One region of the Streptomyces sp. NPDC025638 genome, then DNA from elsewhere that is predicted to be linked to it. Evidence: predicted binding sites of a transcription regulator. Region 1 holds the regulator's gene; the other holds the start of a gene.
What was found. Region 1 encodes HrcA, which represses chaperone genes, less so after heat shock. Its sites were predicted from a motif close to TTNGCACTCNGNNNNNCNGAGTGCNAA; they were not measured.
Positions count from the first base shown of each region.

Region 2: the regulator HrcA is predicted to act here: its motif matches at 5,896-5,922, upstream of groES (co-chaperone GroES).

Region 1 is NZ_JBVHLX010000001.1:555,107-566,655, forward strand. Features, by position in the region: gene ACZ4EG_RS02465 (HAMP domain-containing protein) at 1-676, opposite strand, end outside; gene ACZ4EG_RS02470 (SpoIIE family protein phosphatase) at 869-2,860, shown strand; gene hemW (radical SAM family heme chaperone HemW) at 2,927-4,159, shown strand; gene ACZ4EG_RS02480 (Uma2 family endonuclease) at 4,264-4,854, shown strand; gene ACZ4EG_RS02485 (DUF3097 domain-containing protein) at 4,832-5,641, opposite strand; gene ACZ4EG_RS02490 (MBL fold metallo-hydrolase) at 5,676-6,398, opposite strand; gene hrcA (heat-inducible transcriptional repressor HrcA) at 6,564-7,580, shown strand; gene dnaJ (molecular chaperone DnaJ) at 7,581-8,717, shown strand; gene ACZ4EG_RS02505 (nitronate monooxygenase) at 8,920-9,996, shown strand; gene ACZ4EG_RS02510 (16S rRNA (uracil(1498)-N(3))-methyltransferase) at 9,993-10,742, shown strand; gene ACZ4EG_RS02515 (VOC family protein) at 10,760-11,152, shown strand.
Region 2 is NZ_JBVHLX010000012.1:223,330-234,878, reverse strand. Features, by position in the region: gene ACZ4EG_RS29475 (RNA polymerase sigma factor) at 1-469, shown strand, start outside; gene ACZ4EG_RS29470 (cell wall-binding repeat-containing protein) at 618-2,657, shown strand; gene ACZ4EG_RS29465 (class I SAM-dependent methyltransferase) at 2,662-3,843, opposite strand; gene ACZ4EG_RS29460 (polysaccharide deacetylase family protein) at 3,934-4,866, shown strand; gene ACZ4EG_RS29455 (polysaccharide deacetylase family protein) at 4,863-5,702, shown strand; gene groES (co-chaperone GroES) at 6,069-6,377, shown strand; gene groL (chaperonin GroEL) at 6,500-8,128, shown strand; gene ACZ4EG_RS29440 (ester cyclase) at 8,188-8,895, opposite strand; gene ACZ4EG_RS29435 (acyl-CoA carboxylase subunit epsilon) at 8,929-9,135, opposite strand; gene ACZ4EG_RS29430 (acyl-CoA carboxylase subunit beta) at 9,132-10,751, opposite strand; gene ACZ4EG_RS29425 (FAD-binding oxidoreductase) at 10,792-11,549, opposite strand, start outside.

The DNA of each region.
Region 1 (11,549 bases):
AGGCGGACAGCTGGTCCACCATCGTGTTGACGGTGAGCTTCAGCTCCAGCAGCTCACCGGTCGCCTCCACCGTCACCGTACGCGTCAGATCGCCGCGGGCCACCGCCGTGGTCACCACGGCGATGTCGCGGACCTGGGCGGTCAGCCGGGACGCCATCGTGTTGACCGCCTCGGTCACCGCCCGCCAACTGCCCGACAGACGCTGCACCTTGGCCCGCCCGCCGAGCCGGCCCTCCGTGCCGACCTCGCGGGCCACCCGGGTCACCTCGCCGGTGAACAGGGAGAGCTGGTCGACCATCTTGTTCACGGCGGTGCCGAGCCGCCGCAGGTCACCGCGCAACTGCCGGGTTCCGTCGTGCAGGTCGACGCGCTGGGTCAGATCGCCCCCGGCCACCGCGTCCAGGACCCGCGTGGCATTGGCCACCGGGGCCACCAGGGCGTCCAGTATCTGGTTCACGTCATTGACCCGGGACGTCCACGAGCCCTGGCCCGGGCTGGCCGAGAGCCGCTCGTCGAGCCGGCCGTGCCGCGCCAGCTCCCGCTTCACCCTCCGCAGTTCGGAGTTGAAGTGCAGGCTCCGGTCGACGATCTGGTTGAAGACCGCGGCGAGTTCGGCGTCGATGCCGTGCCCGGTCTCCGGCACCCTGGCGAAGTCGCCGTCCCGCAGCGCGGTCATCGCGGCGAGCAGAGGACGCAGTGCGGATGCTCCGAGTTGTTCCGTTTTCTGTCCTTCTTCGAGCACACGCGTAGCACTGTTCTCACTCATGGCGGCCCACTTCGGTAACTCGGCGCTTATGGGCGCAGTCAGTCTGTCACTCTGTCCGCATCGACCGAGGCGTATTCGTCCGAACTGCTCCGGGAGCCGTAGATGGGGGCCATACCGACGCAACGGGAGACCATTGCCCGTGGCCGTGGTGCGCCTGTGCATCCGAGCGCGGGGGAGCATACGGACCAAGAGGAGCGTACGGACGCGGCGGAGCGTACGGATGCCGGGGAGCGTACGGAGGTGCGCACCATCCTGCCCGGAAGTCCCCTCGCCCCGGGCACCGCCCGCGGACTGATGCGCTCGGCCCTCACCGAGTGGACCGAGCTGGGGCTCGTGCGCTCCGAGCGGCTCGCCGACGACGCCATGGTCGCGGTCAGCGAACTCGTCACCAACGCCGTCGTGCACGCGGGCACCGACGTCGAACTGACCTGCCGGCTGGACGACTCCGGGGCGCTCGTCATCGAGGTCTGCGACCACCACCCCTCGCGCGCGCCCCGCGAGCACGGAGGCGAATCGCCGTACGAGACACCGGAGTACGGCCGCGGCCTGCGCCTCGTTGCCACGCTCGCCGAGTCCTGGGGCGTCAGCTATCGCACCGGCGCCAAGACGGTGTGGGCACGGCTGCCCGCCGAGGGGAGCGCGGCCGCCGACGAGATCGAGGCGTACGCCGAGGAGTGCGCCCTGGAACGCGGGCTGAAGGTCGCCGAGATCCTGGCGCCCGAGCCGCAGCGGGCCGAGCGGGACCGGGACTGGCTCGGCCGTGGCGCCCTCTCCTTCCTCGCCGAGGCCTCCGACCTGCTCGCCGGACAGCTCGACGAGACCCTGGTCGCCGCGCTCACCGGACAGCTGATCGTGCCGCGGCTCGCCGACTGGTGCGCGGTGTGGCTGGAGGACGAGTCGACCGGGCGATGGGGATCACCCAGCTGGAGCGGAGCCGGAAGCGGGGGAGGCTGGGCGGACGGCACCGGCGCGGCGGGACCTCGGCTCGCCCGGGTCTGGCACAGCAGCGAGAACCGCATCGAGGAACTGCGCCGGGCACTGGAGAAGGACCCGCCCCGCCCCCGTGACGGGCTGCGGTCCGGGCCCGAGCCGTACCCCTGGCCCGGCGACGCGCTCGGCCCGCAGGGCATCGACGGCACGGCGCTCGCCTACCGGCTGATCGCGGGCGGCCGCCCGCTGGGCACGCTGGTCATCGGCCGGTGCGGGCTGCCGCACTTCCCGGACGAGATCACCGGGCTCGTCGAGGACCTCGGCCGCCGGGTGGCCCTCGCCATCGGCGCCGCCCGCCAGTACGCCCGCCAGGCCACCATCAGCGCCGTCCTGCAGCGCGGGCTGCTGCCGGGCGCGGTCGCCGAGATCCCCGGGCTGCGCAGCGCGCTGGTCTACGAGCCGTGCGACAAGGGCGGCCCGAGCGGCGACTTCTACGACCTGTTCCCGGCGGGCGACGGCCGCTGGTGCTTCGCCGTCGGCGATGTACAGGGCAAGGGCCCCGAGGCCGCGGTCGTGATCGGGCTGGCCCGCCCCTGGCTGCGGCTCCTCGCCCGCGAGGGCTACCGCGTCGCCGACGTCCTCGACCGCCTCAACCAGCTCCTCCTCGACGACGCCACGGAGGCCGCCGACGCGGCGGCCCGCGCGCTGGCGGCCGCCGGGGGCCGTCCCATGGCCCCCGGGGACGGCCCGCAGACCCGCTTTCTCTCCCTCCTCTACGGCGAACTCGTCCCCTTCGCCGGCGGTGTCCGCTGCACCCTCGCTTCCGCCGGACACCCGCTGCCGCTGCATCTCGGGCCGGACGGGGAGGTGCGTACGGCCGCGCAGCCGCAGACCCTCCTCGGGGTCGTCGAGGACGCCACGTACACCAGCGAGACCATCGAGCTGCGCTCCGGCGACAGCCTGCTGTGCGTCACCGACGGGGTGACCGAGCGACGCTCCGGCGCGCGCCAGTTCGACGACGGCGACGGGCTCGCGCAGGCGCTGTCCGGCTGCGTGGGGCTGAGCGCCGAGCTGATCGCGGAGCGGATCAGACGTCTGGTGCACGAGTTCGGCGGCGGGGCGCCGGAGGACGATCTGGCGCTGCTGGTGCTCCAGGCGGAGTGACCGTCGTCGTCGGGGTCAGCCGTCGTACGGGACACGGGACAGTCGTGGTACGGGACAATGGAGGACATGCCTTCCGCACTCCCCGACGGTGAGCCCGTCCCGGCCGACGGTGCGCTGCCCGCGTCCGCGCTCGCCGGGGCCGCCGACCGGCCCCTCGGCTTCTACCTGCACGTTCCGTACTGCGCGACCCGCTGCGGCTACTGCGACTTCAACACCTACACCGCGACCGAGCTGCGCGGCACGGGCGGCGTCCTCGCCTCCCGCGACAACTACGCGGACACGCTGATCGACGAGATCCGCCTGGCCCGCAAGGTGCTGGGCGACGACCCACGCGCGGTCCGCACGGTGTTCGTCGGGGGCGGTACGCCTACGCTGCTGGCAGCGGACGATCTCGTACGGATGCTGGGGGCGATCCGCGACGAGTTCGGTCTGGCGGCCGACGCGGAGGTCACGACGGAGGCGAACCCGGAGTCGGTCGACCCGGCCTATCTGGCCGCGCTCCGCGCGGGCGGCTTCAACCGCGTCTCCTTCGGCATGCAGAGCGCGAAGCAGCATGTGCTGCGCGTGCTCGACCGGACGCACACCCCCGGGCGCCCCGAGGCCTGCGTGGCGGAGGCGAAGGCCGTGGGCTTCGAGCATGTGAACCTGGACCTGATCTACGGCACACCCGGCGAGTCGGACGACGACTGGCGGGCGTCGCTGGAGGCGGCGATCGGCGCCGGGCCGGACCACGTCAGCGCCTACGCCCTGATCGTCGAGGAGGGTACGCAGCTGGCCCGTCGCATCCGCCGGGGCGAGGTCCCGATGACGGACGACGACGTCCACGCGGACCGCTATCTGATCGCCGAGGAGGCCCTGTCGGCGGCGGGTTTCGACTGGTACGAGGTGTCCAACTGGGCCACCTCGGAATCGGGCCGCTGCCTGCACAACGAGCTGTACTGGCGGGGGGCCGACTGGTGGGGCGCGGGCCCGGGCGCCCACAGCCACGTCGGAGGCGTCCGCTGGTGGAACGTGAAGCACCCGGGCGCGTACGCGGCGGCCCTGGCGTCGGGCCGGACACCGGGCGCGGGCCGCGAGCTGCTGTCGGACGAGGACCGCCGGGTGGAGCGGATCCTGCTGGAACTGCGGCTGCGGGAGGGCGTGCCGCTGGAGCTGCTCCGGGAGGCGGGCCTCGCGGCTTCACGCCGGGCGCTGGCGGACGGGCTGCTGCAGGAGGGGCCGTACGAGGAGGGGCGTGCGGTGCTGACGTTGCGGGGGCGGCTGCTGGCGGATGCGGTGGTCAGGGACCTGGTGGACTGATCACTCGGGCGAGTGAATCGGTGCGGATCACCGGTTCGATGCCTAACCTGGTTCGTACGCTGCCGCCGTAGTTGAACGGTGGCGGAAACCGGAGGGCTGCGGAGATGACCGCTGTGGAAGACCGACCGATGACCACCGACATCGTGAAGTTCTTCGAGAACTTTGAGTTCCCCGAGGAATTCAAGGTCGAGCTCCTCCGGGGGGAAATCGTGATGATGGCGGGGCCCGATGTTGCGCACAACGACATCGTGGAGGCGCTGGTCGACCAGATCCCCCGTCGGAAGTGGCGACGCCTTCAGACTCAGGACATCGCAATTCTGGAGGAGACGAGTCAGCCGCAGCCGGACCTGGTGGTACTGGAGCGGGGCACCGGGCCGGGCCATGGAAGGCTGATGCCGTCCGAAGTCATCACGATGCTCGTGGAGGTGGTTTCAAAGACGAGTGTCGGGCGCGACTACGGGGTCAAGCGGTCGATCTACGCGGCGGCAAAGGTACCGGCCTACTTGATCATCGATCCCGTCATGGCTCAGTGCGTGCTGCTCACCGAGCCAACGGGCAATGGGGAGTACGCAGACTACCGGTGTCAACGGATCACCAAGTTCGGCGACCTCACGCCGTTGGAGTCAATTGGCGTCGAACTGGACACCAGCGAGTTCGCCGCTTACGAGAAGGTCAGGCCCCACCGCTACCCGTGACGAAGTCGATCAGTTCCTCCACCCTCCCCAGCAACTCCGCCTCCAGGTCCTTGTAGGACCGCACCCGCGACAGAATCCCCTGCCAAGCCGCCCCCGTGTTCTCCGGCCAGCCCAGCGCCCGGCACACGCCCGTCTTCCAGTCCTGGCCGTGCGGGATGCGCGGCCAGGCCGCGATGCCCAGGGACGCCGGCTTCACCGCCTCCCAGATGTCGATGTACGGGTGGCCGACCACCAGCGCGTGCTCGCTCGTCACCGACTCGGCGATCCGCCACTCCTTCGTACCCGGCACCAAGTGGTCCACGAGAACCCCGAGCCGCGCGTCCGGGCCCGGCCCGAACTCCGTGACGATCGACGGCAGGTCGTCGACGCCCTCCAGGTACTCCACGACCACGCCCTCGATGCGCAGGTCGTCGCCCCACACCTTCTCCACCAGCTCCGCGTCGTGCCGGCCCTCGACGTAGATGCGGCCGGCGCGGGCGACACGCGCGCGTGCGCCGGGGACGGCGACCGAGCCGGAAGCGGTACGGGTGGGACGTACCGGCGCCGTCGAAGGCCGCACCAGCGTCACCACCCTGCCCTCCAGCAGGAAGCCGCGCGGCTCCAGCGGGAACACCCGGTGCTTGCCGAAGCGGTCCTCCAGCGTCACCGTGCCCGCCTCGCAGCGGATCACCGCACCGCAGAAACCGGTGCCGGGCTCCTCCACCACCAGACCGGGGTCCGCCGGGACCTCCGGGACCGGCTTGGGCTTCTTCCAGGGCGGGGTCAGGTCCGGCGAGTACTGGCGCATTCGGATGACGATAGGAGAACCGCCGTACCCCCGCTCACGACACGCCGAAACGCGCCGCCAGCTCGTCGCGCTGCCGTCGTACGAAGCCCGCGTCGACCACCGCTCCGTGACCGGGGACGTACAACGCGTCCTCGCCGCCGAGGGCGAGCAGCCGGTCGAGGGCCGCGGGCCACCGCGACGGTACGGCGTCGGGGCCGGCCTGGGGCTCGCCGGACTCCTCGACGAGGTCGCCGCAGAACACCACTTCGGGTTCGCCCGGAACCAGGACCGCCAGGTCATGGGCGGTGTGGCCCGGGCCGACGTTCGCCAGCAGCACCTGGCGGCCCCCGCCCAGGTCCAGCGTCCACTCGCCGGAGACCGGATGACGGGGCAGGACGAGGGCATCGGCCGCTTCCTCCGCCTCCCGGGCGGGCAGCCCGTTGCGGATCGCGTCCCGGCGGAGGTCCTCCCGCTCGTACGCGAACACCGCGTCCGTGCCGACCGCGGCGAACACCTCCGCGCCCGCGAACGCCGCCGCGCCGAAGACATGGTCGAAGTGGGGGTGGGTGAGCGCGAGATGGGTCACACGGTGACCGGCGAGCCGCTGCGCCCGCGCGCGCAACCACGCGCCCTCCGCGAGGCTCGACCCGGCGTCCACCACCAGCGCCGTACCCTCACCGAGAACCAGCCCCGCCGTGCAGTCCCAGCCAGGCAGCCGGCACCTGCCCACCCCGGCGGCCACCCGCTCCCACCCCAGCTCTTCCCAAGTCACCGTCATACGGCGACGCTATCCGTGACGGCCACCACGGGCACGAAGGCGCATGACCGGCCTTGCCCGGGGCGTACCCCACCGCCGTACACTGGGCCGGGGAACTCTGGCACTCGGACGAGCAGAGTGCCAGGCAGGGCGTCAAGATCACGACATTTCTGGAGGTGCGCGCGAATGCTGAGCGAACGCAGGCTCCAAGTGCTGCGCGCCATCGTCCAGGACTATGTCGGCACGGAGGAGCCGGTCGGCTCCAAGGCGCTGACCGAGCGGCACAACCTCGGTGTGTCCCCGGCCACCGTCCGCAATGACATGGCGGCCCTGGAGGACGAGGGCTTCATCGCCCAGCCGCACACGAGCGCGGGGCGGATCCCGACGGACAAGGGCTATCGGCTGTTCGTCGACAAACTCGCCGGTGTCAAGCCGATGAGCGCCCCCGAACGGCGGGCGATCCAGAACTTCCTCGACGGCGCCGTCGACCTGGACGACGTCGTGGCACGCACGGTCCGGCTGCTCGCCCAGCTCACCCGGCAGGTCGCCGTCGTGCAGTACCCCTCCCTGACCCGCTCGACCGTGCGGCACGTGGAGCTGCTGTCGCTCGCGCCCGCGCGGGTGATGCTCGTGCTGATCACGGACACCGGCCGGGTCGAGCAGCGGATGGTCGACTGCCCGGCACCCTTCGGGGAATCGTCCCTGGCGGATCTGCGGGCGCGGCTGAACAGCCGGGTCGCGGGCCGTCGTTTCACGGACGTGCCCCAGCTGGTCGAAGACCTGCCGGACGCCTTCGAGGTCGAGGACCGAGGCACGGTCTCGACGGTGCTCTCCACCCTGCTGGAGACGCTCGTCGAGGAGAACGAGGAGCGGCTGATGATCGGCGGCACCGCCAATCTGACCCGCTTCGGACATGACTTTCCCCTCACGATCCGGCCCGTCCTGGAGGCACTGGAGGAGCAGGTCGTGCTCCTCAAGCTCCTCGGCGAGGCCAAGGATCCGGGTGTGATCGTGCGCATCGGCCACGAGATCCCCCATGAGGGACTCAACTCCACGTCCGTCGTGTCGGTCGGTTACGGTTCGGGCGGCGAGGCAGTCGCCAAGCTCGGCGTGGTCGGACCGACCCGCATGGATTACCCGGGAACGATGGGAGCGGTACGCGCAGTGGCACGTTACGTCGGACAGATCCTGGCGGAGTCGTAAGTGGCCACGGACTACTACGCCGTTCTCGGCGTGCGTCGCGACGCGTCGCAGGAAGAGATCAAGAAGGCCTTCCGCCGGCTCGCGCGCGAGCTGCACCCGGACGTGAACCCGGATCCGAAGACCCAGGAGCGGTTCAAGGAGATCAACGCCGCTTACGAGGTGCTGTCGGACCCGCAGAAGAAGCAGGTCTACGACCTCGGCGGCGACCCGCTCTCGCAGGCCGGCGGGGCCGGTGCGGGCGGCTTCGGGGCCGGTGGCTTCGGCAACTTCTCCGACATCATGGACGCGTTCTTCGGTACGGCGTCGCAGCGCGGGCCGCGCTCGCGTACCCGCCGGGGCCAGGACGCGATGATCCGTATCGAGGTCGAGCTGGACGAGGCGGCCTTCGGTACGACGAAGGACATCCAGGTCGACACGGCCGTCGTCTGCAACACCTGCAACGGCGAGGGTGCCGCGCCGGGCACCACCGCCCAGACGTGTGACATGTGCCGCGGCCGCGGTGAGGTGTCGCAGGTGACCCGGTCCTTCCTGGGCCAGGTCATGACGTCCCGCCCGTGCCCCCAGTGCCAGGGCTTCGGCACCGTGGTGCCCACCCCGTGCCCGGAGTGCGCCGGCGACGGCCGCGTACGGTCCCGCCGCACCCTCACGGTCAAGATCCCGGCCGGTGTGGACAACGGCACGCGTATCCAGCTCGCCGGTGAGGGCGAGGTCGGCCCCGGCGGCGGTCCCGCCGGTGACCTGTACGTCGAGATCCACGAGCTGCCGCACGCCATGTTCCAGCGGCGCGGCGACGACCTGCACTGCACGGTCACGATCCCGATGACGGCGGCGGCGCTCGGCACCAAGGTCCCGCTGGAGACCCTGGACGGCCTCGAAGAGGTCGACATCCGCCCGGGCACCCAGTCCGGCCAGTCGATCCCGCTGCACGGCCGGGGCGTCACGCATCTGCGCGGCGGCGGCCGGGGCGACCTCGTGGTCCACGTCGAGGTCCAGACCCCGAACAAGCTGGACCCCGAGCAGGAGCGCCTGCTGCGCGAGCTGGCCAAGCTGCGCGGCGAGGAGCGGCCCCAGGGCCAGTTCCAGCCGGGTCAGCAGGGGCTGTTCTCGCGGCTGAAGGATGCGTTCAACGGTCGCTGACGGGTCGGCCGGGGGTTCCGGGGGTTGGCCCCCGGGATGGCACAGTCAGCCGGGTCAGCAGGGGCTGTTCTCGCGGCTGAAGGATGCGTTCAACGGTCGCTGACGGGTCGGCCGGCGGTCGCTGATCCGGCCGCATGCCAATGGCGTATGCCAAGGGAAGGCCGGATTCGGACTTGATCGGAGGACGTGACAACATGCCGTCATGTCCTCCGCACTGACCGATCTCTTCCCTCATCCGATCGTGCAGGCCCCCATGGCGGGCGGGGTCTCCGTCCCGCAGCTCGCGGCTGCCGTGTCCGATGCGGGCGGTCTCGGATTCCTCGCCGCCGGGTACAAGACCGCCGACGGCCTGTACCAGGAGATCAAGCAGCTGCGCGGACTCACCAACCGCCCCTTCGGCGTGAACCTCTTCATGCCGCAGCCGGAGTACGCCGACCCGTCGGCCGTGGAGGTCTACGCCCATCAGCTGGCCGGCGAGGCCGCCTGGTACGAGACCGAGCTCGGCGACCCGGACAGCGGCCGCGACGACGGCTACGACGTCAAGCTCGCCGTGCTCCTCGACAACCCGGTGCCGGTGGTCTCCTTCCACTTCGGCGTCCCCACCAGTGAGGTGCTGGAGTCCTTCCGCCGCGCGGGCACCCTCACCCTGGTCACCGCGACCACCGCCGAGGAGGCCCTCGCCGTGCAGCGGGCCGGCGCCGACGCGGTGATCGCGCAGGGCGTGGAGGCCGGCGGACACCAGGGCAGCCACCGCGACATCCCGGAGAACGACTGCGCGGGCATCGGACTGCTCTCCCTCGTCGCCCAGATCCGCGAGACCGTGGACCTCCCGATCGTCGCGGCCGGCGGCATCATGCGGGGCGGTCAGATCGCCGCCGCCCTCGCGGCGGGCGCGAGCGCCGCCCAGCTCGGCACCGCGTTCCTCGCGACCCCCGAGTCCGGCGCGAACGCCCTGCACAAGCGGGCGCTGACCAACCCGCTCTTCGCCCGTACGGAGCTGACCCGCGCGTTCTCCGGCCGGCCGGCCCGCGGCCTGGTCAACCGCTTCATGCGCGAGCACGGGCCGTACGCCCCCGCCGCCTACCCGGAGGTCCACCATCTGACCGCGCCGCTGCGCAAGGCGGCCGCCAAGGCCGGTGACGCGCAGGGCATGGCGCTGTGGGCGGGCCAGGGGCACAGGATGGCCCGGGACCTGCCGGCCGGGCAGCTGGTGGAGGTCCTGGCGGCCGAACTCGCCGCGGCCGAGACAGCGTTGTCGACCAGGGGTGAGGCGCGATGACGGCACCGGTCTTCGTCGTCGAGCACTTCCGCGCGGGCGGCGGCGGGCAGTACGTCCTCGACGGCCCCGAGGGACGGCACGCGGTCTCCGTGAAGCGGCTCCAGCCCGGCGAGGAGGTCGTCCTCACCGACGGCGCCGGACGCTACGCGGTGTGCGAGGTGATCGGCGCCGAGGGCAAGGACCGGCTGATCGTCCATATGAGCACCGTGGACGAGGAGCCGGCGGAGTCGCCCCGGATCACCGTCGTCCAGGCCCTGCCCAAGGGCGACCGCGGTGAGGTCGCCGTCGAGACCATGACCGAGGTCGGCGTCGACGCGATCGTGCCCTGGCAGGCCGCCCGCTGCATCACCCAGTGGAGGGGCGAGCGCGGGCTCAAGGCGCTCGGCAAGTGGCGGGCCACTGCCCGTGAGGCCGGCAAGCAGTCCCGCCGGGTCCGCTTCCCCGAGGTCGCGGACGCGGCGACGACCAAGCAGGTTGCCGCACTTCTCGCCAAAGCCGACTTCGCCGCCGTGCTCCACTCCGACTTCGAGCACCGCAGTGCACCGCTCGCCACCGCCGAACTCCCCGCCCAGGGCGAGATCGTGCTGGTCGTGGGGCCCGAAGGAGGCGTGTCCCGGGAGGAGTTGGCGCTCTTCGAGGAGGCGGGCGCCAAGGCGTACGTCCTGGGGCGTACCGTGCTGCGTACATCGACTGCCGGGACCGCCGCGGCGGCCCTCCTGCTGGGCCGTACCGGCCGCTGGTCCTGACACCAGGGGGAGACACCGTGGAACTCGCACAGGTCCGGCTGCTCGTCACCGACTTCGCCGCCTGCTACCGCTTCTACGCCGAAGTCCTCGGTCTGAAGCCGCAGTCCGGCGCGACCGGGGGCCCGTACGAGAAGTTCAGCCCGCACTCCGGCTCCGCCGGGATCGCGCTCCAGGACCGCTCGATGATGGCCTCGGTGCTGGGCGAACTGGGCGAGACGGCCACCGGCCACCGCTCCCTGGTGGTCCTGCGCGTCGACGACCTCGACACCTACTGCGCCGACATCACCTCCCGCGGAGCCGTCCTGATCCACGGCCCGACCCCCATGACCGACCGCATGCGCGTCGCCCACCTCAAGGACCCGGAGGGCAACCTGGTGGAACTCCAGGAGTGGCTGCTGCTGCGCGGCTGACCGCCACGGCGGGGTACAGCTCCCAGCCGTCCAGCTCCGCGGGGCCCGGCAGCGTCCCACGCCGCCGGGCCTCGTCGACGAAGGCGCGTACGACACCGGGTTCGTGCAGATTGAGTGCGTCGCCGCCGACTTCGGCCACGCACCCCGAGTGCCAATACGCCCCACCGGAGACGGCGCGCCCCTCGCCCGCCCGGAAGACGATCCGCGTGGGCAGCCCGTCCCGGTACAGCGTGAGCACCTCGCGGCAGCCCTCGCCGTCCGTGTGCCGGTGCCGGACGGTCCACCGGTACACCGTCCCCTCGACGACGAGTCTTCTGAGCCCTGCGGTCGCTGCGCATCCGCTCAGGTCAGGCGAGCCGAATGCCACTCGACGGTGGCGTGCGCGAACACTTGAGTG
Region 2 (11,549 bases), on a different contig from region 1:
GAACCGCATGCTCATCGCCCGCGGCATCAAGGCCCTCGGCCGCGCGGACGCCGCCGCTGTCGGCGCCCCCGGCCCGTACGCCCTCCAAGCCGCGATCGCCGCCTGTCACACGCACGCGTACTCCTACGAGGAGACCGACTGGACGGCCATCGCGACCCTCTACGGCCTGCTCGCCGTCCGCGCCCCGTCCCCGGTCGTCGAACTCAACCGCGCGGTCGCCGTCTCCATGACCGAAGGCCCGGGCCCGGCCCTCGCGATCCTCGACACCCTCGCCGCCGAACCCGCTCTGCGGGACTACCACCTGCTGCCCAGCGTCCGCGGCGATCTGCTGGCCCGCCTCGGGCGTACGGCGGAGGCGCGCGCCGAGCTCGCGCGGGCCGCCGACCTCACCCGCAACGCGCGGGAGCGGGAGCTGCTGGCCGCGCGGGTACGGGAGCTCGACCGGCGGCCAGGACCGCCACACAAGTAACTGCTGACCCGCCATTCCCTTCCTGATCAGCAAGGGCTTACAGTTGCGCCGCTGCCGTACATGGGTGTGACACCCATCCTTCACCCCGGCGACCCCTGATGTTCGCGTGGTCCGGCAGCGACACTGATCACCCGTGGGGGGTATTTCCTTGCCATCCGACAGATCTTCCACGCGCCGCAGACTCGTGGCGCTCGCCGCCGTCACCGCCCTCGCCGCGGGCACGGCGGCGGTGCTGGCCCCGGCCGCGACGGCCGACGTCAGCGGCTGGCCGGCGACCGACGGCGGTATCGCCGTCATCAACGACGGCATCACCCTGGTCGACTCCACCGGAGCCGGCGGCAAGTACGTCTACGGCGGCTCCGACGCGGAGACTCCCGCGTGGTCGCCCGACGGCAGCCGCGTGGCCTTCGAGGAGGCCGGATTCCTGCGCACCGTGAGCGTCACGGGCGGTACGCCGACCACGGTGTACGACGGTGTCGAGAACGGCCGCTCGCCGTCGCACCCGACGTACTGGAACGCCGGCTCCGGGATCGTCTTCTCCGCGACCAAGAAGCTCTACTCCGTCCCCTCCGACGGCGGTACGGCCGGCGCCCTGTTCGCCACCGGGGGCGGCTGCGACACCCTGCCGAGCGCCGCCGCGGTCGGCCGGCTCGTGGCCTTCCAGCGCGGCGGCACGTCGTGCGGCGGCACGACCCCGTCGGTCGTCCTCTACGACGCGGCCAAGGGCACGCAGAAGACGCTGACCACCAACGGCGGTGCCCCCGCGCTCTCGCCGGACGGCGCCAAGGTCGCCTTCGTCCGCACCGTCGACGGCCACGCCCAGCTGTTCTCCGTCAACGCCGACGGCACCGGCGAGCGCCGCCTCAGCAACGACATCGGCGACTACGCGTCCCCCTCCTGGGCGCCCGCGAGCGACCGACTGGTCGTCCACTACACCGGGCACTACACCGAGTCCGGTGTCGACCACTGCTGCCTGGACGCGCTCGAGGTCCTCACGGTCACCGCGGACTCCGTGAGCGCGGGCAGCCCGTTCCCGTACGGCGGCCGTTCGCCCGCCTGGCAGCCGCTGCGCAAGAACTCCGTCGCCCGGGTCTGGGGCGCCGACGTCTACGGCAGCAACATCGCCGCGTCCCGCTGGACCTGGAACACCGTCGGGCACAGCGAGCCCGGTCTGATGAACGCCTCGTCCGCGGTGCTGATCTCCAAGGACAGCCCGTCGTACGCGCTCACGGCCCCCGCGCTCGCGGGCAAGAAGCACGGTCCGGTCCTGATGACCTCGGGCACCTCCCTGTCTGCGTCCGTCCAGAGCGAGCTCAAGCGGACCCTCAAGCCGGGCGCGACCGTCTACCTCGTCGGCGGCACGTCCATCCTGAGCAGCTCCGTCGCCTCGAAGGTCTCCTCGCTCGGCTTCACCCCGAAGCGCCTGGCGGGCACCTCCCGCTACTCGACCTCGGTGGCCGTCGCCAAGTCGATCACCAGCGCGCCGGACTACGTCTTCATCGCCACCGGCAACGACTACCACTCGGCGCTCGCCGCCGCGTCGGCCGCCGGTGCGGACGGGACGAGCGGCAAGGCGGTCGTCGTGCTGAACGACGGCAACTCGCTGACCTCGTCCGTGAAGTCGTACCTCAACGGCCTCGACCCGCGCACCACCTACATGATCCCGGTCGGTACCTCGGCGAAGTACGCGCTGACCCACACGTCCTTCTCCCACTGGCCGTCGACGTACACGTACTACCCGGTCACGGCGAGCAGCAACGCGGGCACCGCGACCGCCCTCGCGCGCTTCTGGTGGGGCGGCGCGAGCAGCGCGGCCCTGGCCTCCACCGACAGCTGGCGCGGCGGCACCTCGGCGGCAGCGGCGATGAACGTCTTCGGCCCGCTGCTGTGGACCGATGTCGCCACCCTCTCCTCCGAGACCAAGTCGTACCTGGTCAAGGGCGCCGCGGGCATCAACACCGTGGCCGCCTTCGGCGGTACCGGTTCGGTGTCGGCCACGGCGCTGAACTCGGCGGGCACGGCGATCAGCGCGAGCAGCAGTCAGTGGACGTATCTGCCGTACTACAACGGCGTGGCGCCGACGGCGAGTTCGTTCGCCCAGACCGCCCCGTCCGGAGTCACGGCCCCCAAGGGCACGGCGGCCACCGGGCCGAACCTGTCCCCGCTGCGGACCAAGGCCACGCAGTAGGCGCTCAGCCGTTCGCGGGCGCCCCGAGCAGCATCGTCGGGGCACCCGCGACGCGTGTGAGGAACACCGTCGCCGAGTTGGGCCCCTGGGGCTTCACCTTCCGCCGCAACTCCTCGGGTTCCACGGCCGACCCGCGCTTCTTCACGGTCAGCGTGCCGACCTCGCGCTCCCGCAGCAGTGCCTTCAACTTCTTCACGTTGAAGTGGAGTTGATCGGTGATCTCGTAGGCGGACGCGTACGGCGTCGGCCGCAGCTCGTCCGCCGTGACGTACGCGATGGTCTCGTCGACGAGCCCGCCGCCGACCGACTCGGCCACCTCGGCGACCAGATGCGCCCGGATGACGGCCCCGTCGGGCTCGTACAAGTACCGCCCCACGGGCCGCACTCGGGGATCCGGCAGCCCCCGCCCGAGCAGTGACCGCGGCCCCGGCAGCAGCGTGGCCCGCACGGCGCCCGGCCGGATCCCGGCGCCGAACCACAGCACCGCCTCCTTCACGTCCCCGCCGTCGGAGATCCACTCGGCCTCGGCGCCGGCCGGGACCGTCTCGTGGGGGATGCCGGGGGCGATCTTCAGCGCGGCGACCCGGGCCGCCGAGGCCGCGCCCACCGCCCACGAGAGCGGCGGGGAGTATGCCTCGGGATCGAAGATCCGGCCCCGTCCGCCCCGCCGTGCCGGGTCGACGAAGACGGCATCGTAGGAGGATGTGTCCACCTCCGTCACGTCCGCCTCGCGCACCTCGATCAGCTCGCCCAGCCCCAGCGCCTCGGCGTTCGCCCGCGCGACCTCCGCTGTCAGCGGATCCCGGTCCACGGCGAGCACCCGGATCCCGGCGCGCGCGAGGGCGATGGCGTCGCCGCCGATGCCGCAGCACAGGTCGGCGACGGAGGTCACCCCCAGCTCGCGGAGGCGTCCCGCCCGGTACGCCGCCACGCTCGTCCGTGTGGACTGCTCGACCCCGTTGGGTGTGAAGAACATCCGCTCGGCGTCCTCGGCCCCGAACTTCGCCGCCGCCCGCTGCCGCAGCCGGGCCTGGCCGAGGGCCGCCGACACCAGGTCCGCCGGGTGTTCGCGGCGCAGCCGGGTGGCGACGGCGAGTTCGTCGGCGGGGGCCGTGCCGCGGACCTCGTCGAGGAGGGCGCGGCCCTCGGGGGTGAGCAGGGAGCGGAAGGGGAGGAGGTCGTTCACCGGGTCATTGTGGGCCAGTCGGTGGATGGTGCGCCTCCGGCGGCGGTGCCTGCCCCGGTTCGGGGCCGGGGCCTGCGAGGATCCGGCACCATGCGAGCAGTCGTACAAAATGACAAAAATAGGGCCCTGAAGAGGGCTGGTCTCCGTGCGGGCGTCGCCGCGCTCGCCGTCGCCGCCGGCGTCTCCGGCTGTTCGGGGTCGGGCCCGGACGCCGGTGTACGTCCCGCCCCGGGCCAGCAGAGGCTTCAGGCACCCCCCGCACGCGCCCTGGACTCCTACGCCGCCCGTCTGAAGGCCGACCGCGCCGCCCTCGCGGCCGCCGCGCGGCACTGGGGCCTGGACCAGGTCCCCCTGATGCCTCCGCCGCCCCCGGCCCGCAAACCGCGGATCACCGCTCGCGCGGGCTTCGAGGTCGACGGCCAGGAGGAGGAGAAGCTGCCGCCGGTCTTCACCACGATCCCCACCAAGCAGAAGGTCGTCTTCCTCACCATCGACGACGGCGCCGAGAAGGACCCGGCGTTCCTGCGCATGATGAGCGACCTGAAGGTCCCGTACACCGCCTTCCTCAGCAACTACCTGATCAAGGACGACTACGCGTACTTCCGGCAGATGCAGGCCGAGGGCGTCACCCTCAACAACCACACCCTCCACCACCCCTATCTGCCGGGTCTGTCCTACGAGGAGCAGAAGAACGAGATCTGCGGCATGCAGGGCGTGATGGAGAAGTGGTTCGGCAAGACCCCCACCGTCTTCCGTCCGCCCTACGGCAACTACAACGGCGACACCCTGCGCGCCGCGAAGTCCTGCGGCATCAAGTACGCGCCGATCTGGGACGAGGAGGTCTTCGTCGACCACTGGGAGTACCGCGAGGACGATAAGAGCCTGCACCCCGGCGACATCGTGCTCACCCATTTCCGGGGCCGTGACGACTGGGACGGCACGATGGTCGACGACATGCGCCGGTTCCTGAACAAGGTCACCCGCGAGGGGTACGCGGTGGCGCGCCTGGAGGACTACCTGTGAAGCGGCCGAGGGGGCGGCGGCGGTGCCGGGCACTGACGGCGGCCGTGCTCGCCTCGGCCGTGCTGCTTCCCGTGAGCGGCTGCGCCCAGTCCGTCGACCCCATCGAACGGCTGGGCAAGAAGGCGGCCGCGCGGGTACGGCCGCACGGCCCGGACGGGGAGCAGGCGTACCGTCGCTGGGGCCTGGGATCGCCGCTCTCCCCGGCCCCGACGCCCACGGTGCGTCCCGTGGGGCGGCACACGACGGGCCGGTCCCTGCCTCCGGTGGTGGACCGCGTCCGCACCCGCGACCGGGTCGTCTTCCTCACCTACGGCGACGGTGCCGAGAAGGACTCCCGCTTCGCCGACATGGTCCGTGAACTGCGGCTCCCGGTCAGCGTGTTCCTCACCGACCGCGCCGCCGGACCGGGGTACGCCCGGCTCGCCCGCCTCCAGTCGGCGGGCGCCGGCGTCCAGAACCACACCCTCGGCCGCGCCTCGCTGCGCGGGCTGTCGTACGCCGGCCAGCGCGCCGAGATCTGCGGCCAGCAGGACAAGCTCAAGTCCCGCTTCGGCCACCGCCCCCGCCTCTTCCGCCCGCCCCAAGGCGCCTACGACAGGACGACCCTGCGCGCGGCCGAGGACTGCGGTGTCTCGGCGGTGGTCCTCTGGCGTGCCGAGACGACCGCCGAGGGCATCACGTACACCCACGGCCCCGAACACCTCCGCCCGGGCGACATCGTCAACGTGGCCTCGGACGACACGACGGCCCCCACCCTCTGCGACCGCACGGCCCGCCTACTGCGCCGCGCCCAGTCCCGCGGCCTGATGGTGGGCCGCCTGGAGGACTACCTGTGACGCACCGCTGGCGCGGCGGCCGTGACTTCACCCGCAGGCGATGGCGTCGCCCAGCCATAGTCAGCCTGTCCGGCGTCTGAGGACGAGGCCGTTCAGGCCGATGCGGGGGTCTGGGGGCGGCAGCCCCCAGGGGGGCGGGTGCGCTGTACAGGCGTACGCCGACAGCGGAACCACGGCCGACGCGCCGCAGGCATTGGCACTCCGCTTGACCGAGTGCTAATCGCGGTCATAGTCTCGGCTCTGGCACTCCCCCCTGGAGAGTGCCAACAACGCGACGGGCAGGTCCGGCACCCGCGACGACGGATCCACCTGGTCGCCACCTCAGACAGTTAACCCCGTGAGATCTCCGAAGGGGGAGGTCGGATCGTGACGACCGCCAGCTCCAAGGTTGCCATCAAGCCGCTTGAGGACCGCATCGTGGTCCAGCCGCTCGACGCCGAGCAGACCACGGCTTCGGGCCTGGTCATTCCGGACACCGCCAAGGAGAAGCCCCAGGAGGGCGTCGTCCTGGCCGTGGGCCCGGGCCGCTTCGAGGACGGCAAGCGCGTCGAGCTCGACGTCAAGGTCGGCGACGTCGTGCTCTACAGCAAGTACGGCGGCACCGAGGTGAAGTACAACGGCGAGGAGTACCTCGTCCTCTCGGCTCGCGACGTGCTCGCGATCGTCGAGAAGTAATTCACCCGAAAGCACATTTCGTTGCTTTGAGCTGCGCCCTTGGCCCCCGCGACCCATAGGAAGCCGGGCGCCGGGGGCGCAGTTTTCGTTCACCCAAGATTTCCGAGAGGGCTCACGCTGTCATGGCGAAGATCCTGAAGTTCGACGAGGACGCCCGTCGCGCCCTTGAGCGCGGCGTCAACAAGCTTGCCGACACGGTCAAGGTGACGATCGGCCCCAAGGGCCGCAACGTCGTCATCGACAAGAAGTTCGGCGCCCCCACCATCACCAACGACGGCGTCACCATCGCCCGCGAGGTCGAGGTCGAGGACCCGTTCGAGAACCTCGGCGCCCAGCTGGTGAAGGAGGTGGCCACCAAGACCAACGACATCGCTGGTGACGGCACCACCACCGCCACCGTGCTGGCCCAGGCGCTCGTCCGCGAGGGCCTGAAGAACGTCGCCGCCGGCGCCTCCCCGGCCGCCCTGAAGAAGGGCATCGACGCCGCCGTCGCCGCCGTCTCCGAGGACCTCCTCGCTTCGGCCCGCCCGATCGACGAGAAGTCCGACATCGCCGCCGTCGCCGCGCTGTCCGCCCAGGACCAGCAGGTCGGCGAGCTCATCGCCGAGGCGATGGACAAGGTCGGCAAGGACGGTGTCATCACCGTCGAGGAGTCCAACACCTTCGGTCTGGAGCTGGACTTCACCGAGGGCATGGCCTTCGACAAGGGCTACCTGTCGCCGTACTTCGTGACGGACCAGGAGCGTATGGAGGCCGTCCTCGACGACCCGTACATCCTGATCACCCAGGGCAAGATCGGCGCCATCGCCGACCTGCTGCCGCTGCTGGAGAAGGTCATCCAGGCCGGTGCCTCCAAGCCGCTGCTGATCATCGCCGAGGACGTCGAGGGCGAGGCCCTGTCGACCCTGGTCGTCAACAAGATCCGCGGCACCTTCAACGCCACCGCCGTGAAGGCCCCCGGCTTCGGCGACCGCCGCAAGGCGATGCTGCAGGACATGGCGATCCTCACCGGTGCCACCGTCATCTCCGAGGAGGTCGGCCTCAAGCTCGACCAGGTCGGTCTGGACGTGCTCGGCTCCGCCCGCCGCGTCACCGTCACCAAGGACGACACCACGATCGTCGACGGCGCCGGCAAGACCGAGGACGTGCACGGCCGCGTCGCGCAGATCAAGGCCGAGATCGAGAACACCGACTCCGACTGGGACCGCGAGAAGCTCCAGGAGCGCCTCGCGAAGCTGGCCGGCGGCGTGTGCGTGATCAAGGTTGGCGCCGCCACCGAGGTGGAGCTGAAGGAGAAGAAGCACCGTCTGGAGGACGCCATCTCCGCGACCCGCGCCGCGGTCGAGGAGGGCATCGTCTCCGGTGGTGGCTCCGCGCTGGTCCACGCCGTCAAGGTCCTGGACGACAACCTCGGCAAGACGGGCGACGAGGCCACCGGTGTCTCCGTGGTCCGCAAGGCCGCCGTCGAGCCGCTGCGCTGGATCGCGGAGAACGCGGGCCTCGAGGGCTACGTCATCGTCTCCAAGGTCGCCGAGCTGGAGAAGGGCAACGGCTACAACGCCGCCACCGGCGAGTACGGCGACCTGGTCAAGGCCGGCGTCATCGACCCGGTGAAGGTCACCCGCTCCGCCCTGGAGAACGCCGCCTCCATCGCCTCCCTCCTGCTCACGACCGAGACCCTGGTCGTCGAGAAGAAGGAAGAGGAGCCGGCCGAGGCGGGCCACGGCCACGGTCACGGCCACTCCCACTGAGCGACACGCTCCTGAGCCAAGGCCCGGCACTCCCCGCGGAGTGCCGGGCCTTGCGCTGTCTACTGCTCCAACTGGTCGAGGGCGCCCAGCTGTTGCATCAGCCCCAGCTGGTCGTGCTGCCACCAGGTCTCGGCGATCTTGCCGTTGTCGCCGAACCGGAACAGCGTCATCCCGGTCATGGCGACCTGCCTGCCGGTGGGGGCGATGCCCAGGAAATCGCCCTTGTGCGTGGCGTTCCAGGTCCACCGCGCACAGGCCCGGTCGCCCTGGGCGAGCACGTCCTCGACCGTGAAGGTGAAGTCGAAGGCGCTCCGCCACATCCGGTACTCGCTGCGGGCGTTGTCCAGCCCGATCGTGTTCTGCGGATTGATCGGATCGTGGCTGTGGATGTCCTCGTCGAGCAGGTCGTTGAGCGGCGGCAGCTCGCCCGCGGTGGCGAGCGTGTCGAGGAACCGCCGCACGGTGCTCTCGTACAACTGCTCGTCGCGTACGACGTCCAGATCCGTGAACGTAGGCATCTCGTCGCACAACGCGACCAACTCTTGGAAGATCCGGCCGGTCTCCGGGAGGTTCGAGTTCCGCATCGCGTCCTCGTACGTCGGGAACTCCACCACTTCGACGACGTGCGACGCGTCCGAACGGTCCTTGCCGACCACCGCGTGCGTCGCCGTCCGCTTGCCCCTGGTCTGCTCGACCCAGTCGTCCATCAGCCGGTTCATCTCGTCCAGCCGGCTGGTCCTGCACTCGATGAGCTGTACGAACGTCATGGCGCTGCCTCCGGCCCCCCTGGTCCGGTTCCGTCACGCTCCATTTTCCCACCGGAGCGGCGCGATGCCCTGCGTGCGGCCCGCGCGGGCCCAGGCGGCGGGGCGGACGACGTCGGCGGGCCGGGCCGCCACGCGCTGGTTCACCAGGCTGTGCAGGACGACCAGGACGGCGGCGATCTCCTCGGGCGTCGGCTCGCCGGACAGGACCCGGATGCCATCGATGCCGTCGGCGGCGCTCATGCCGGCTGGTTCCCGTGCTTGCGGTGCGGCAGTTGCGCGCTCTTCGTGCGCAGCATCCGCAGCCCCGAGGCGAGGACGGCCCGGGTGGACTGCGGGGCGATGACGTCGTCGACGAGCCCGCGCTCGGCGGCGTAGTACGGATGCATCAGTGCCTCGCGGTACTCGGCCACGCGCCGGGCCCGGGTCGCCTCCGGATCGTCGGCCGCGGCGATCTCACGGCGGAAGATGACGTTCGCGGCGCCCTCCGCGCCCATCACGGCGATCTCGTTGGCGGGCCACGCGTACGACAGGTCCGCGCCGATGGAGCGCGAGTCCATGACGATGTAGGCCCCGCCGTACGCCTTGCGCACGATCACCTGGATCCGGGGGACGGTCGCGTTGCAGTACGCGTAAAGGAGCTTGGCGCCGTGCCGGATGATGCCACCGTGCTCCTGGTCCACGCCGGGCAGGAAACCGGGCACGTCGACCAGTGACACCACCGGGATGTTGAAGGCGTCGCACAACTGTACGAACCGGGCGGCCTTTTCGCTGGCATGGATGTCGAGCACCCCGGCCAGCACCAGCGGCTGGTTGGCCACGATGCCGACCGGGCGGCCCTCGATGCGGCCGAGCGCGCAGATGACGTTGGCCGCCCAGCGCTCCTGGACCTCGAGGAACTCGCCCTCGTCCACCACCTCCTCGACCACCCGGTGCATGTCGTACGGCTGGGCCGGGTCCGCGGGCACGATGTCCAGCAGCTCGGCGCAGGGCCGGTCGGCCGGGTCGTCGCAGGGCACCTCGGGCGGTGTCTCGGTGCTGTTCTGGGGGAGCAGACAGAGCAGATAGCGGACCTCTTCGAGGCAGGTCCGCTCGTCGTCGTACGCGAAGTGCGCGACACCCGACGTCTCGGCGTGCACGTCCGCGCCGCCGAGCCCGTTCTGGGTGACCTGCTCGCCGGTGACGGCCTGGATGACGTCGGGGCCGGTGATGAACATCTGGGACGTCTCGCGGACCATGAAGACGAAGTCGGTCAGGGCGGGCGAGTAGGCGGCGCCCCCCGCGCACGGGCCGAGCATCACACTGATCTGCGGGATGACACCCGACGCCTTCGTGTTGCGCTGGAAGATGCCGCCGTAGCCCGCGAGCGCGGTGACGCCCTCCTGGATACGGGCGCCCGCGCCGTCGTTGAGCGACACCAGGGGAGCGCCCGCCGCGATGGCCATGTCCATGATCTTGTGGATCTTCTGCGCGTGCGCCTCGCCCAGCGCGCCGCCGAATATCCGGAAGTCGTGCGCGTACACGAAGACCGTACGGCCGTGGACCGTGCCCCAGCCGCCGATCACGCCGTCCGTGTGCGGACGCTTCTCCTCCATGCCGAAGCCGGTCGCCCGATGCCGGCGCAGCGGCTCCAGTTCGCTGAACGTGTCCGGATCCAGCAGGAGTTCGATGCGTTCCCGGGCCGTCAGCTTGCCCTTGGCGTGCTGCCGCTCGGTGGCGGCGGTGTCGCCCGCGACCACGCCCGCGCGCAGTCCGTCCAGTTCGGCGGTACGGGCCCGCAGCGACGGCGAGGCGGACGGGGCCGCGAACTCCTCCTCGAGCTCGGCCAGTTGGCTGTTGCTCAGGGTCTGTATGGACATGGTCGGTCTCCTTTCGGTACGGGTCTCGGGTGCTACCGGGTCACAGGCTCAGGCCGCGGTAGCGGCGGGGCCAGATGCCGTGGGCGCCGGGGGCCAGCACGCCTGCCGGGTCGAGCGCGTCCTTGACCCGCTCGCCGAGCCGTCGCAGCGCGTGCCCGTGGAAGGCGTAGGTCTCCGCGACCTTGTCCATCAGGGCCGGGTGCGCGTGCCGTACGCCGAGCCCGGCCGCCGCCGCGTCCGCCACCAGGCGTTCGCACAAGGTCAGGGTGCGGGCCCGGTCGTCCGGGTCGCGGATGTCGAACACGACGGGCACATGGTGGTGCAGCACCCGTCGGCCCACCACGAACGAGCCCAGATAGTCCTTTCCGGCCGTCCGGACGAGCCCGCGCACCCGCGCGTACTGTGCCAGGGCGTCCGCGCCGGTACCCGGCAGTACGGGCGTGACGGGAAGATGCCCGCCGTGCTTCAGCCAGCCGTCGGCCGCGTCGCCCCACAGGCCGGGCGTGTCACGCCCGTCGTCCGGCTCGCCGAGCCTGCAGCGCACCCCGGGGATCGGCGCCAGCGCCGTGCGCACGGCGGCCCATTGGGCGTGCACGACGGAACGGCTGCCGGCCACGGCGCCGTACGCGTTCCAGTGGCCGAGCCGCAGATCGGCCATGACGGAGGCGAGGGCGCTGTCGGGCACAGGGCCCGGAGCGCCGGGGAGGGTGTCGCGGCACCGGCCCGCGGCGGCCGCGTCCAGCAGCAGGCCGCGCACGGTGGGCGACTCGGGGAGCGTGCCGTCGGCGCGCAGCGTCC